2 regions of the Cobetia sp. 4B genome follow, and region 1 is predicted to be linked to the other one. Evidence: predicted binding sites of a transcription regulator. Region 1 holds the regulator's gene; the other holds the start of a gene.
What was found. Region 1 encodes LexA, which represses DNA repair genes until DNA is damaged. Its sites were predicted from a motif close to TACTGTNTANNTANACAGTA; they were not measured.
Positions count from the first base shown of each region.

Region 2: a site for LexA is predicted at 4,182-4,201, ahead of dinB (DNA polymerase IV). Genes of this name have one in related genera too.

Region 1 covers NZ_CP059843.1:996,967-1,004,947, reverse strand. Annotated here, with positions in the region: gene H2O77_RS04275 (S-methyl-5'-thioinosine phosphorylase) at 1-265, opposite strand, end outside; gene H2O77_RS04270 (hypoxanthine-guanine phosphoribosyltransferase) at 488-1,069, opposite strand; gene H2O77_RS04265 (mechanosensitive ion channel family protein) at 1,050-2,396, opposite strand; gene nagZ (beta-N-acetylhexosaminidase) at 2,445-3,590, opposite strand; gene H2O77_RS04255 (L,D-transpeptidase) at 3,850-4,392, opposite strand; gene H2O77_RS04250 (TetR/AcrR family transcriptional regulator) at 4,392-5,069, opposite strand; gene lexA (transcriptional repressor LexA) at 5,678-6,307, shown strand; gene H2O77_RS04240 (hypothetical protein) at 6,454-6,693, opposite strand; gene H2O77_RS04235 (DUF6586 family protein) at 6,946-7,425, opposite strand; gene topA (type I DNA topoisomerase) at 7,425-7,981, opposite strand, start outside.
Region 2 covers NZ_CP059843.1:2,957,689-2,965,669, reverse strand. Annotated here, with positions in the region: gene H2O77_RS12200 (ribonuclease J) at 138-1,718, opposite strand; gene purU (formyltetrahydrofolate deformylase) at 2,133-2,987, shown strand; gene dinB (DNA polymerase IV) at 3,105-4,163, opposite strand; gene H2O77_RS12185 (Na+/H+ antiporter family protein) at 4,328-5,674, opposite strand; gene H2O77_RS12180 (YrbL family protein) at 6,005-6,622, shown strand; gene bioA (adenosylmethionine--8-amino-7-oxononanoate transaminase) at 6,761-7,981, opposite strand, start outside.

The DNA of each region.
Region 1 (7,981 bases):
CGATGCCGGACACACAGTTGACTCCCACCACATGGGTCGCGCCCGCCTGCTTGAGCGCCCACAGATTGGCGCGATAGTTGATGCGATGCGGCGGCACCTTGTGCGGTTGGCCATGACGGGCCAGAAACAGCAGCGACTGACCATTCAGTCGCCCTTCCACGACGCCACAGGAGGCCGCCCCCAGGGGCGTTTCCTGCCCGCCGCGCCTGAGCACTTCCATGCCTGCCCAACTGCCGAACCCCGTCCCACCGATCACCGCCAGCATCGCCCGCCTCCTTGCCACCCATGTGCAGGAATCTCTCGGGACCGGACACTCCGATCCTCAGCGAACGCTACTCCGAGCCAACCGGCGACGACAAGCACAATCGTCACGCTCTGCGCCAGGAGAACAGAAAAGGCCCCGAAAACGACACCACCCGCCGCGGTTGCCCGGGCGGGTGGTGAACGAGTGTCATATCGCGGGATGGCGGCTGCCATCCAGCAAATCTTACAGGCCCTTGGGCGCGTAGATGCCCGGCGCGTTACGCCAGTAGCCCTTGTAGTCCATGCCGAAGCCGAACAGGAAGCGGTCTTCGACGTCGAGACCACAGAAATCGGCCTTGAAGCCCGGGTAGGCCTTGCGGTCATGCTTCTTGTCGACCAGCACACAGCTGGACACGCTGCGCGCACCGGCTTCACGGCAGTACTCGAGGATCGCGGCCAGGGTGCCACCCTCATCGAGGATGTCATCGACGATCACCACGTCGCGACCGGCCATCGGCAGCTCCGGGTTGACGCGCCAGAACAGCTCGCCGCCGCGCATCGCGCCACGGTAGCGAGTGGCGTGCAGATAATCGACTTCCAGCGGGAAGTCGAGGCGGGTCAGCAGCTGGCCGGCGGTGATCAGGCCGCCGTTCATCACGCAATAGAAGATCGGCATGCGATCGCCGAGGCGTTCCGTCAGCTCAACGGCCATGCGGTCGAGTGCCACTTCAAGGTCAGCTTGCGGGATCAGGCAATCGGCGTTGTCCATCACCTCACGCATTTCGTCATGCAGGGCGGTGAGGGTCTCAGGCGTCGGAGTCAGCATCGGGAGTTTCCTGGGTGTCACTGGCCTCATCTCCACGCCGGACGGGCGCAGAGGAGGATGTAGCAGCGGCGGTTGAATCAGAACGGCGGCGGGACCCGCGCGTCTGCGTGTCTGATGACGCCGCGGCATTCTCAGCCTCGGCGTCGTGTTCATGGTGGCGTCCTTCGAGGGACAGTACATCGGCAAAATGCAGACGCTGGCCAGGCAGCGCCACCTGGGCATCATGCTCACGGATGATGTCGTGCACCCTGAGCAGGACATCCTGCTTGATCGCGTGGTACTTCACCCAGTCGGTGGTGCGCGTGAAGACATAGACGAAGAAGTTCAGCGAATGCTCACCGTAGGTGGTGAAGTTCACGATCTGGGTGCGCGTCTGGTCGATCTCGTCATGGCCTTCCAGCATCTCGCGTACCGCAGCAACGATGGGGCCGACCTGGGCGGCATCCTCATAGCGCAGCCCCACGGTCTCGAAGATGCGGCGATTGTACATGCGCGACGGATTCTCCACCGAGATGCTGGTGAAGATGGCGTTCGGCACGTAGAGGGGCCGCATGTCGAAGGTGCGGATGCGCGTCAGGCGCCAACCGATATCCTCGACGGTGCCCTCGATCTCGCGGTCCGGTGAGCGGATCCAGTCGCCGACCTTGAAGGGCCGATCGAGATGGATCATCAGGGCACCGAAGAAGTTGGCCAGCAGATCCCGCGCCGCAAAGCCGACCGCGATACCGCCGACACCCCCGAAGGCCAGCACCCCGGACAGCGAGACGCCGAGATTCTGCAGGATGGCCAGCCCCACCAGCACGACCACGACCGCCCGCAGCAGCTTGCTGATCGCCGAGGCCGTGGTGGCATCCATCGCGTTGACGTTGGTGCCGGGCGGCGGCATGGTGCGCAGCGCCTCGAAGCGCTTGACCATGCGGATCAACGCCCAGGCTAGTGCCAGCAGGGTCACGATCTGGCGCGCCGTGCCCAGGTACTTCTCGGCCCCGCCGAGGCTGAACTGGCCGGCGATGATGCCGAGCGCCAGCAACACCCCCATGCTGTAGAGCCAGAATGACAAGGGATGACGCAGGCCATGCACCAGGGCGTCATCCCACAGGTTGCGACTCTTCTCGGCATGCGTCGCCAGGCGGCTGAGCACCACTCGCTCGATGAGGTGCAGCAACAGCACCGCCAGCAGCAGCAGAGCGAGATTGATGCCCCACAGCGGCAGACCAAAGGTCTGCTCGACCCAGTGGCGCAGCGGCTCGACCCATTGATTGATCATCTCTTCGGCAGGCGCTGCCAGCTTGTCGGCAGCAGCCTCGGTGGCGGATTGCTCAGCCATGGGGATTCCTTGCCAGTCTTCGACTCGAAAGAGGCACCGCGTGCCTGATTATTGCGCGCTACCGGACTCAGAGGCCGACCGTGCGTCAGACGCCTCGGCAGCGCCTAGCGTGCCCGAGGGCATGGCAGCCTGCTGTGATGCCTGACTGGCCGCCATCGATTCGAGGCGCGCGTGGGTGCGCCGCCAGCGCGCCAGCCCCACCAGACCATCAAGCGTCGGGCGAGCTCGCGCATAGCGCAGCCGCGCCTGGCGCTTGCCACGGTGGCGCTGCTCATCGTCATCGAGGCTGTCGAGCACTTCGCGCGCGGCAACCGGGTCATTGCAGACCAGCGCCATGTCACAGCCGGCGTCCAGCGCCAGGCGCGCACGCTCTGCCGGGCCGCCTTCCGCGACGGCCGCCGCCATGCCGAGGTCATCGGAGAAGATGGCGCCCTTGAAGCCGAACTCTTCGCGCAGCAGGCCCAACCAGCTGGGCGAGAAGCCCGCGGGGCGTGCATCGAAATCCGGATAGATCACATGCGCCGGCATCACGCCGCCCAGACGCTCGGCGAGGGCCGCGAAGGGCTTGAGGTCATGCTCGCGCAGCTCGCGGAACGGCCGCGGATCGACCACGCGCTCCAGATGGGTATCTGCCGAGATGCCACCATGCCCCGGGTAGTGCTTGCCGACGGCGGACATGCCCGCTTCCTGCAGCCCGTCGATGAAGGCGCCGCCCACCGCGATGACGTCTTCCGGCGTGGCGCCGAAGCTGCGATCGCCAATGATGGTCGAGCCCGCCACATCGATATCGAGTACCGGCGCAAAGGTGATATCACAGCCGATGGCTGCCATTTCCATGCCCAGCAACCAGCCGGCATCGCGCGCCAGCCCCAGACCCACGGCCTGGGCGTCTTCGCCGCAACCATCACAGTCACGCCCGAGACAGCACTGTGCCAGGCTGCGCATCGATGGCAGGCGTGTCACGCCCTCGCGCAGACGCTGGACGCGCCCGCCTTCCTGATCGATGGCGATCAGCAGGTGGGGATTGACGCTGCGAATCTCGCGGCTCAGCTCCAGCACCTGCTCGGGAGAGGCGCAGTTGCGCGCAAACAGGATGACGCCCCCGACGGCAGGGCGTGCCAGCAGTTCACGTTCGTCGCGGGCGAGGGTCAGCCCCGCAACATCGACCATTACGGAGCCCAGTGGCTGTGTCATGTCATCCTTCCTGTCCATGGCCTGCGGCAGTGATGTCCCGTGAAGAGAGGAATCACGACCGCCAGGACTTCATGTCTTGTACGGGGCTCGGCAGCCTGGAAGAAACGTGATGAATCAGGCTGCCAGCGCGAGGAAAGGCGCAATTCTAGCCGACTGAACCCCCATCGAACAGTCGCGGCCAGCTGCGCCCCGGCAAGGGGCTGTCACGCAGATTCCTGTGACAGCTCATGGAGGGTATCAGACTCGGATACCAACGCCTTCAGGCATGCAGCAGCACCGGAGTGCCGGGCACAGCCTCGGCAAAGAGTCGCAGCAGGTCGTCATCACGCAAGCGAATGCAGCCGTGGGACGCCACTACCCCCATGGGCTCCGTGCTGGGCGTGCCATGAAAATAGATGTAGCGACGCAGGCTATCGACCCGCTCGCCGCGGGCATTGCGACCACGATTGACGCCGGGCTCGCGGCCGCTGAGCCACAGAATGCGCGTCAGGATCCAGTCACGCTCAGGATGCTCTAAGGCAAGCTCGGGCGTGAACACCTCGCCCGTGAAGCGCCGGCCGCGATAGACGGCGCCACACGGATTGCCCGCCCCGATGGCGGCACGAATCACATGCCAGCCGGTTGGCGTGCAACCGCTGCCGTCGAGCTCGCCGATACCGTTGAGGCCGCTGGAGATCGCGCAGGCGTGCACCAGCGCGTCAGGGTCAGCCGCGGGGGGCGGCGTATCACGACTGCCACTCGGCGCGTCACTACGTATCTCAAGGCTCTGGCGCGAGAGGTCCACCGCTACCCAGCAGGCCATCAGCTGGCCGCCTGGGTGACCGCCTCACCATCCCCGAGCGAGGCCGGCAGCGGCGCTGCCATTGCCGCGACCACCACCGGACGCATGTGCTGGATCAGCTCGCGCACCGTGGTGTGATGGCCGTACTCGGCCTCCTCGATATCGCGCAGCGCATCCAGGCCCGAGAAGGTGAAGATCACGCTGCCGAGCATGAAGTGCAGACGCCAGAAGCGCTCGTTGTCCGGCAGATTAGGCGTCGCCAGCTTCAGAAGCTCGGCGAAGCGGCTGAAGACCGTGCCGTAATGCTCGCGGATATAGCGTCGCATGTGGCCCTGCCCCTGGGTATAGGCCAGCCCGAGCAGGCGCATGAAGGTACGCAGGCTGTTGCGCTCGGCCGGCACCTCCAGCACGGTACGCGCCATCACCTCCAGCAGGACCTCCAGCGGCACCTGACGCCCGGCGTATTGCTGCTCGACGCTGTCGAGTGCCGCGTGGAAACGCTCACTGAAAGGGTCGAGATAGCGCGCGAAGACCGCCTGGATCAGCGATTTCTTGGAGCCGAAGTGGTAGTTCACCGCCGCCAGATTGACCTTGGCCTTGCTGGTGATGTTGCGCAGTGAGGTCTCGGCGAAGCCGCGCTCGGCGAACAGCACCTCGGCAGTATCGAGGATGCGGGTAACGGTATCGGTCTGGGCCATGGGCGGAACCCTTGTCAGGTAGAAAAGGACTGGAGTCGTAGGTCACGGCGCAAGCCCCGCGCGGCGACTCTCTCATGAGGTGGTGCAGGTTCACCGCAAGGCGCGTTCGATCATGGCACCCGTGAGCACCGCCATCGGCGAACATTCGTTTGAAACACCTTGATTCTAGCGCGCCATGCCATGACTGACAATTCTCTCGCGTTTCAAACGCCAGAGGTTTAGCCAAGCCTGATATTCCCTCAACGCTGACCGAGCCGATTCAAGGGCTCGTCATGCTCGGTGACTGACCACCCCGCCAGAGCCAGGCCGGGTTCATCTCCAGGCATTCATCTCCAGGCATTCATCTCCAGGCATTCATCTCCAGGCATTCATCTCCAGGCATTCATCTCTAGGCATTCACCTCCAGACATTCCCTTCAAGAAAGAATGCCTCGGATATCGGCAGGAAAAGTCGCCAGACAGCGATATCCCGGCGACTACCTGCCCTTTGAGGCCACCACGCAAGCCACGATGCCTTGCATGACCGCCATGACTGGATACAATGACAGTTGTATGGATGCACACCCCGTGCCGTCAGCTCAAGATGCCGCCCAGGCCAAAGGCAATGCCATGACCCAGCCGCTTACTCCGCGCCAGCAGGATGTCTTCGACTTCATCATCAAGACCATCAAGTCCTCTGGCTACCCGCCGACGCGGGCCGAAATCGCCCAGGCGCTGGGCTTCCGCTCGCCGAATGCCGCCGAGGAGCATCTGCGTGCCCTCAAGCGCAAGGGCGCCATCGAGATGGTGCCGGGCACCTCACGCGGCATTCGCGTGCCGTCGCTGGCTGACGTCGACGACAGCGCCAACGATGGCCTGCCGGTGATCGGGGAAGTGGCCGCCGGCAGCCCGATTCTTGCCAGCGAGCATATCGACCGTCATTGTCCGCTACCGAGCGACTACTTCTCGCCGGCTGCCGACTACCTGCTGCGTGTGCGCGGCGTGTCGATGAAGGACGTGGGGATTCTGGAAGGCGACCTGTTGGCCGTGCACCGCACCACCAGCGTGCGTGACGGCCAGATCGTGGTGGCACGTCTGGGGGATGAGGTCACCGTCAAGCGCTTCCGCCGTGACGGGCACTACGTGTGGCTGGAAGCCGAGAACGAGGACTTCTCGCCGATCAAGGTCGACCTGCGCACGGACAGCCTGGAGATCGAAGGTCTCGGGGTGGGCGTCATCCGCGATGGCGGCCTGCACTGAGGCTTTGACCAGCAGCGCTTTGAGCAACGAGCTATGCCCAGCAGCACCTTTCTCGCAGAGCTCTGAGCAACAGAAAAGCCGCACGCATTGCACAAAAAAACCCGCCTCGAGGCGGGTTTTTTTGTGCGCGAAGCGCGAGCGATGAATCAGTGCACGATGCCTTCTGACTGCTCGTCCTCGTCTTCTTCGCCATCCCAGAGGCGAGTCCGGGTGATGGCGTGGTCGATCATCTCACGCGCGACCTCGAAACGATTGTCACGCAGCAGATCGGCGGCCTCGTCCGAAATGCGAATGCTGAGCAGCGGCTCACCTTCGCTTTCCGCGGCGCGCAGAATCACTTCACCATCTTCCATTTGCACAATTTCAAGTACGGCGGGATCGGACACGTCATTCCTCCTGCACGGCATCTCGCGAGATACCGGCGTCGTTGTAATCGTCAGCGCGACGGCTGGCAAGCCCGGCACCGCGTTGCCATCAGCGACGCAGAAAAAAGTACGACCACAGCCAGAGCCATGGTCGTACCGGAGAATGCAGGGCTTGCCACAATGCGATCAGTCTAGCACCCGTGAAGGCGAAACGTCACCCGATTGCCATGCGCCAGTCATCACCAGCGTGCAGCACCAGATCAACGCCTTGACCTACCACTCGACACTCGACTCGCGCAGCTGCGGCAGCAGCGCCTTGAATGCCGTGATGGCGGCGCTGAGACGCTCGGCCAGCGAGGCGCGCGAGGCTGCCGCGATGATCAGACCATCACCACGCGAACGCGATTCCTCGCGGCGAGCGACGCCGCCCTCTTCATGCAGGCGGGTCACATCCGCGACCAGCTCAGACAACCAGCTGTCGGGGCGCTCCAGCAGGCTGCGCAGCTGCTCGACCTCGGCGATGGGCGTCGGCGGCGACGCCAGGCGCTCGCGCCAGCTACCCTGCGGCCAGCGCGCCGTCACGGCACATTCTTCCAGCAATGACGCCAGCGCCAGCTCCAGCAGGGCGAGCGCGCCCTCTTCACCGGCCATGCGACGCGCCACGGCATGCTCATCGTCGCCAGAGGCTGCTGACTGGGCCAGCAGCAACTCGGCCTGATACAGCAGCTGATTGGTACGGGCACGCTGGCTCATCAGCTCTTGGCTCCCTTGCGCTTGTCCTCGACGACCCAGCGGCCGTTGTCGTAGGTCGCCTTCCAACCGGTCGCCTTGCCTTCCTCATCGGTCATGACGTACTGAGCCTTGACCTTGCGCGAGAAGCGAATCTGCGCCGGACGTCCGTCCGGGTCCTGATCCGGGGCCTCGAGAATGAAGTGATACTTCTCCGGCAGCTCGTCGGCATGCGCCTTGAGCTCCTTGACCAGCGGCGGACGCGTCTCGCGATTCTTGGGGAACTGACTGGCCGCCAGGAACAGGCCACTGGCGCCATCGCGCAGCACGTAGTGGTCCTCGACCTTGACGCAGGCAAGTTCCGGCATCGGAATCGGGTCCATCTTCGGCGGCGCCACTTCACCGGACTTGAGCAGCTTGCGGGTGTTCTTGCAATTCTCGTTGGTGCAGCCGAAGTACTTGCCGAAACGCCCGGTCTTGAGCTGCATGTCGGAGCCGCACTTGTCGCACTCGATCACCGGGCCATCGTAGCCCTTGATGCGGAACTGACCTTCCTCGACCTCGTGGCCGACACAGTCCG
Region 2 (7,981 bases), 2.0 Mb from region 1:
CTCGCCATCACCAGTCCCTGAGCGCCTCCCAGCAGCAGAAAAGCCCGCCCGGTATTTCCCGAGCGGGCTTTTTCATGCGCTGCTTTGTGCAGGGCGGTGAGCTAAAGGCGGCCATCACTTCAATGATGGCGCGACACTCACTCCTGATTCATGGCCATGATATGCAGGAAGAGCACCGGCTCATGGCGCAGGTGGTTGCGCAGCCAGCGATTGATGCGGCCATCGAGTTGCTGCTTGAGTTCACGTTCATTGCTGGCATCCAGGCCTGCCAGGGTGTCATCCAGCCACTCGGCGAAGCTGTCTTCATCCAGGCTTGAGGTGCCGCTGATATCCAGCATCAAGCGGCCGATGCGAACCCAGCCGGCCTCCTGCAGCGTGACGGGCAACGCCAGCGAGACGCTGCCATGCCGGCCGAGACGCGCGCGGGCACGGCGGTCCATGGAATCCAGCGGACGCACCTTGTCATGCTCGATGATGCGTTCGTGCAGTGTCAGGCGTTTCTCCACCGACAGCCCCTGAGCATCGAGGCGAATCACGTCACCATTGACGGGAATCAGCGGTGCCTCGATGCCCAGGGACTGTGCCACCTGGGTGTGAGCGAGCTGGTGGCGATATTCGCCATGCACCGGCAGCAGACGTACCGGTTTCAGCCAGCCATAGAAGGTGCGCAATTCTTCCTGCGCCGGGTGCCCGGAGGCGTGCAGGTCCGGGAACTGCTTCTCTTCCATGATGCCGACGCCAAGGCGTGTCAGGGCGTTGTGCAGCTTGCCGATGGCCAGCTCATTGCCGGGAATCGCCTTGGAAGAGAAGATCACGGTGTCGCCGGCAGCCAGCTCGAAGTCCGGATGGCGGGAATTGGCCAGGCGCGACAGCGCGGCGCGCGGCTCGCCCTGACTGCCGGTGGCGATCACCATGACTTCTTCCGGCGGCAGATAGCCCAGGTCCTTCACCGGGACCAGCGGCGGGAAGTCTTCCAGATAGCCGAGACCGCGGGCGACGCGCACCATGCGCTCCATCGAGCGACCCAGCAGCGTGATCCGGCGACCATTGCGTGCGGCGGCGCGCCCCAGTGCCAGGATGCGGGCCAGGTTGCTGGCAAAGCAGGTCACGACGACGCGTCCGCGACAGCCGGCCAGCGTCTTCTCCAGTGCGCGTGCTACCTCGCCTTCACTACGCGAATGACCCGCCAGCGGCGCATTGGTGGAGTCGCCGACGACCAGATCGACCGGCGCCAGTGCCTGATAGCGCTCCGGATCGGTGGGCTCGCCGATCAACGGCTCCGGGTCCAGCTTCCAGTCGCCGGTATGCATCACGCGATATTCCGGCGTGACGATCAACAACGAGCAGCTTTCCGGAATGGAGTGGGTCAGTGGCAGCAATCGCAGCGCGAAGGGGCCGGATTCAAAACCTTCATCCACCTCGATGATCTGCAGGCTGGAGGTTTCCAGCTCGCGCTCGGCAAACTTGGCGCGCAGCAGGCCAGCCGCCAAGGGCGTGGCGATGATCGGGCAGCGCCATTTCGGCCACAGCCAAGCGACTGCGCCGATGTGGTCTTCGTGGCCATGGGTGATCACCAGCATCTGCGGGCTGATGCCCAGGCTTGCCAGGGACTCGATATCCGGCACCTGCAGCGGGCCCTCCGGCAGGTCCTGGCGAATCATCATGCCGCAATCCACGGCAATCCAGTGATCCTGATAACCATACAGCGTCAGATTCATGCCGATCTCGCCGCAGCCACCCAGCGGTAGCAGGTGCAGCGGCGGACGTTGTCTCTGACGGACTTGAACGCGGGGTTTCAACATGGATGTCATGCCATCTATAAAATGTGGCTCAACTATACGGGAATCCCGCGAAGCGCCACAAATGGCGCTGTTGTCCGGTCGAGTCGATTCGAGAGCGCCCCGGCCGTCCGCGTGACGCCTTGAGGTGGGCCGGCGTGATGGCCGCTGATCGCAATGTCGTATTGACCATATGGACAGAATCGGGGTGCAGCACTGTTTCAGGCCGCGTGATCAGCTACAATAGCCCACCTTTGCCGAGGGGCTGCTTACGGGCGGTGTCATGATTCCTCGCGCAGGCCGGCGCTTCGCCGGCTGAACATCATTCCCGCTATCACAATGGTTGAACTTACGATGTCTCACGCCTATCGCCTGGTGGTGTCCTGCCCTGATCAGGTCGGAATTGTTGCCCGAGTTTCCACTTTCATCGCCGAGCAGGGCGGGTGGATCACCGAAGCCAATCAGCATTCTGATCTTGGTGCCGGTCGTTTCTTCATGCGCTATGAGATCAACCCCGAAACCATCGGTCTGAGCGCCGCTGAGCTCGGCAAGCGCTTCGCCCCGATCGGTGAAGAGTTCGGCATGCAGTGGCGCGTGCATGACACCGCTGCCAAGAAGCGTGTCGTGCTGATGGTCTCCAAGGACTCCCATTGCCTGGTGGACCTGCTGCATCGCTGGCAGTCCGGTGATCTGGATTGCGAGATTCCCTGCGTCATCTCCAACCACGATGACATGCGTTCGCTGGTGGAATGGCACGGCATTCCGTTCCATCACGTGCCGGTCGACAAGAATGACAAGGCGCCGGCTTTTGCCGAAGTCGAGCGTCTGGTGGAAGAATCCCGGGCCGATTGCATCGTGCTGGCGCGCTACATGCAGATCATTCCGCCGAGTCTGTGTGAGCGCTATGCCGGTCGCCTGATCAACATCCACCACAGCTTCCTGCCTTCCTTCGTGGGCGCCAAGCCGTATCACCAGGCCTTCGGGCGTGGGGTCAAGCTGATCGGGGCGACCTGTCATTACGTGACCGAAGAGCTGGATGCCGGCCCGATCATCGAGCAGGACATCCATCGCGTCACTCACTGCCATACCGCCGAGGAACTGGTGCGCATCGGTCGTGATGTCGAGCAGAAAGTGCTGGCGCGCGGCCTGCGCTGGCACCTGCAGGATCGCGTGCTGATCCACGGCAACAAGACCATCGTCTTTGCCTGAGCCTCGCTTGCTCAACGCATGAGTCTGTCACCGACCTGAGGTCGTGACGAAGAAGCCGGTACCTGTTTCAGGTGCCGGCTTTGTTGTTTGCGGGATGGGGTGGGCGCCTGGCGCGAGCTAGAACAACCCCAGCTGCTGGGCGTCCTCGCGGGCCTTGAGGCGTACGCCGACGCCCAGCAGACGGACAGGGCGATGGCCGCGTTGCCAGGCTTGCTCCATCAGCAGGGCGAAGCTGTTGGCGCTCGGCAGCGTGGTGGTCGAGGCGGGGAGCAGGCTTTCCAGCGTGGTGCTCTCGAAGTTGCTGAAACGGATCTTGACGAACTGCTTGGCCAGCACCGGCTGGTCATGACGGGCATGGCGGCTGGTCAGGCGTTCGAGCAGGGCGGGCAGGCGCTCGAGACAGGCCGGCAGATCAGGCAGGTCGTGATCGAAGGTGTGCTCGACACTGATCGACTTGCGCTCGCGCTCGACACGCACCGGTCGCTCATCGATGCCGTGCGCCAGTTCGTGCAGGCGGGTGCCGAACTTGCCGAAGTGCTCGGCCAGTGTCGTCAACGGCGTGGTGCGCATGTCCTCGCAGGTGGTGATGCCCAGGCGCGTCAGACGCGCCAGCGTCGCGGGGCCGACTCCGTGCAGCTTGCCGACGGGCAGCTGGCGGATGAAGGCGTCGCTGGTCTCGGGCGTGATCACCGTCAGGCCGTCGGGCTTTTCCCAGTCACTGGCGATCTTGGCCAGAAACTTGTTGGCGGCCACGCCAAGGGAAAGCGTGATGCCGGTGCGCTTGAGCGCCTCTTCCTTCAACCAGCGCGCCATCCAGGTGGCGCTGCCCTGAAAGTCAGTCACGGCGCTGACATCCAGATAGGCTTCATCCAGCGAGAGGGGCTCCACCAGGGGCGTCAGCTCATGGAAGAGTGACTGGATCTCGGCGGAAACGGCGCGGTAGCGCTCGAAGTCCGGTGGCACCAGAATCAGCTGTGGGCACAGGCGCAGCGCGCGGGCAGTCGACATCGCCGAGCGTACGCCGAAGGCACGCGCGGGATAGTTGCAGGTGGCGATGACACCGCGTTGCTCGGTGCGGCCACCGATGGCGATGGGCACCTCGCGCCACTCGGGATGGCGGAGCATCTCGACGGCGGCATAGAAGCAATCGCAGTCGGCGTGGAGGATCTTGCGCATGCGCGCATCATGCTAAAAGACTGGATGGCTGTCCAGTAGTTGTGCCCATTCATTGCGCCTGAGCCGGCCCAGCAACGACAACGCCCGACAGTGAGGAAGGTCCTCTCTGTCGGGCGTTGTCATGTCTGGCATCTCGCTTAGGCGCGAGACTGTCGCTCAGCGGATTACAGCGTCATCGCGGCCACCCAGCCGAACACGATCAGCGGGATGTTGTAGTGGATGAAGGTCGGCACCACGCTGTCCCAGATGTGGTCGTGCTGCTGATCGACATTCAGGCCGGCAGTCGGGCCGAGGGTCGAGTCAGAGGCCGGTGAGCCGGCATCCCCCAGCGCGGCGGCGGTGCCGATCAGCGCGACGGTGGCCAGTGGCGAGAAGCCGAATTGCAGCGCCAGCGGCACGTAGATGGCGGCAATGATCGGAATGGTCGAGAAGCTGGAGCCGATGCCGAGGGTGATGAACAGGCCGACCATCAGCATGACCAGCGCGGCCAGCGGCTTGTTGTCACCGATGATGTGGAAGGAGGCGTCAACCAGGGTCTGGATGTCGCCGGTGGCCTTCATCACGGAAGCGAAACCTGCCGCCGAGATCATGATGAAGCCGATCAGCGCCATCATGCGCATGCCGGACGTGAAGAGGTCATCCGCTTCGTTCCACTTGAACAGACCACCCAGCGAGAGGATGGCGAAGCCGACCAGGCCGCCGAGAATCATCGAACCGGAATACAGCTGAATGCCGAGGGCGGCGATGATGGCGATACCTGCCATGATCAGGCCGCTCTTGGACGGCGTGTGCATGGGCGTGTGGTGCGGTACGTTGCTGGACTTGATCTCGCGGGTCGCGTAGTCACGCGGCTTGCGGTAGGAGACGAACAGCGCCGTCAGCAGGCCGAGGAACATGCCGCCGACCGGAATCGCCATCGCCATCGGCACCATGCCGCGGGTCACGTCGAGACCGAGCGACTGACCGGCCTCATTGATGTTGGCCAGCAGGATGTCGTTGAGGAAGATGGAGCCGAAACCGACCGGCAGCAGCATGTAGGGCGCGGTCAGGCCGAAGGTCAGTGCACAGGCCACGGCACGACGATCCAGGCGCAGGCGGTTCATGGCGACTAGCAGCGGCGGAATCAGGATCGGGATGAAGGCGATGTGGACCGGAATCAGGTTCTGGGAGGAAATCGCGACCAGAGTCACGCTGCCCAGCAGGCCGTACTTGATGGCTGTCTGGCGGCGCGGCGTGCTTTCGCCATTGAGCAGGCCGATCAGGCGTGCGGCGAGCAGGTCCGGCAAACCGGAGCGAGACAGGGCGACGGCGAAGGCACCGAGAGTGGCGTAGGCCAGCGCGACCTTGGCGCCGCCGCCGACACCGTCATTGAAGGCGCCGAGCGTGTCGGTCAGTGACAGACCGCTGAACAGACCGCCGACCAGGGCGCCGGCGACCAGCGCGAAGACGACCGAGACGCGAGCCAACGACAGGCCGACCATGACCAGGACGGCCAGAATTACCGCATTCATGCGAGTACCTCTATGTGGGGTTGTGCCAGCTTTGGGAGTGTTGCGGACAGAGCGGGCGAACTGTGGGTGCGTGGCCACCCGATCCCGGGGCAATGCCTCGCATGACGTGTACATTCGTGACGAATGCCTTGCTGTCGCAGTGTTCCTGCGGCTTCCTCCTGAATGCCGTCAAAAACGGCGCATTATCTTACCAGAAGGGCGACGCAAGCTGAATGGCCGATGAACGTGGGCGCTGCCAAATGCCACAAGTTGGCGTGCCATGACGGCTTTTTGTAGAATGCCACGCTGCCCGGCGGCTGCAGTCGCAGGCGTTATTCAACAGGAGTGCGCATGCTGGAGCTGGAAAATGCCCGCGTCATCGGCATGGGAAATGATCGGCGTGTCTATCAGGACCCGAACGACCCCCATCGCTGCATCAAGGTCCCGCGTTACCCTGACAAGGGCAGCCGCCAGAATGAACGCGAGCAACGCTATTTCGAAGGCCTGGTCAGACGTGGCATGCGCGACTGGTCCTATGTGCCTGCCTACCACGGCAGTGTCGCCACCGCCGAGGGGCTCGGGCTGGTCTTCGATCTGATTCTCGACAGTGACGGCTCCACGTCACGCCGACTGCGCGAGGTGCATCTCGAGACCCCCGAGCGCCTGAGCGCCGAGGTGCTGGTGAGCGAGCTGGCCAATCTCTATCGCTATCTCGAGAAACGCTGGTTGATACCGTCTGACCTCAATGATCGCAATATCGTGGTCCAGTTCAGCGACGACCAGCCGCCCAGATTGTGGCTGATCGACGGTATCTCGAATCCTGACTTCATTCCGCTGGCGACCAGTGTCGCCTGGCTGGCGCGGCGCAAGGTCGCGCGTCGTTATCGTCATTTCCTCAAGAAGCTGGTCAAGGGTGGTCAGCTCTCGCCAGAGGATTATCAGGCACTCGAAGCCCGTCTGTGGGGGTGAATGCCTCTGATGGTGATGGCTTTCGAGACTGGTGGCGCTCGAGAGTGACTGCCCCTGATGGTGCTTGTCGCTGATGGCAATCGCCTTTGATGAACATCGCCAGGGGCAGTCGTGTTGTGTATCAGTGCAATCAGTGCATCAGTGTTCCAGGGTCTCGAAGTAGCTGGTCATCGCATGGGTGATCTGGCGCAAGTCCTGCGGCGAGGTGATATAGGCCGGCATGGTATAGAGCCAGCGACCGAAGGGGCGTAACCAGACACCCAGTTCACGGGCATGGGCCTGAGCGCCTGCCAGACTGCTGGCATCGTGCACTTCTATCACCGCCGTGGCACCCAATACGCGTATATCGCGAATGGCGGGGTGGGAGAAATTCAGCAGGGTATCGCGCAACAATTGATTGAGCTCGGCAATCTTGCCCAGATAATTCTCTTCCTCGAATACCGCGAGACTTTCCAGTGCTACCCGACAGGCCAGCGGATTGCCCATGAAGGTCGGGCCGTGCATGAAGGCGCTATTGGCATCCTCGCCATCAAATGCATGGAAGATATGACTCTGGGCCAGGGTGGCGGCATGTCCCAGATATCCCCCCGTCAGTCCCTTGGAGAGCACCATGATGTCAGGAGAGACATTGGCGTGTTCACAGGCAAACATCTTGCCGGTCCGACCGAAACCGGTCGCGACTTCATCGAAGATCAATACGATTCCGAACTCATCACATAACTCGCGCGCCGCCTCGAGATAGTAGGGCGAGTACATGTTGAGGCCACCTGCCGCCTGCAAGAGAGGCTCCATCAACAATGCCGCTATCTCATGCTGGTGTGTTTCCAGGCAGGCGCGCAATGCGCTGATATCGTCTGCTACCTCGTCACGACTGGCGCTGAAACCGGCAGTCGGCGCCGGTGCGAAATGATGTCTGGGCAGGAAATCGGCGAACAAGGAATGCATGCCTTCCTCGGGGTCACACACTGCCATGCAGCCCGCCGTATCGCCGTGATAGGCCTTCATCAATGACAGCATGCGCGTTCGTCCGCGCGTGCCATCGCGGTCTTTGCGCTGTTGCTGATATTGCACTGCCATCTTCATGGCGACTTCCATGCCCACCGAGCCGCTATCCGAGAAGAAGACATGATTCAGGCCCTCGGGGGTGACGCGCACCAGCGCATCGGCAAGCTCCTTGGCCGGTCGATGGCGGATGCCGCCCAGCATCACATGGCAGAGTTCTGCCGCTTGCTGCTGAATGGCCGCGACGAGGCGCGGGTGTCCGTAGCCATGGATCATGCACCACCAGGAACATGTCGCATCCAGCAGTGTCTCACCTCCCGCCAGTGTCATGCGGGCTCCCGTGCCACCGACCACCTC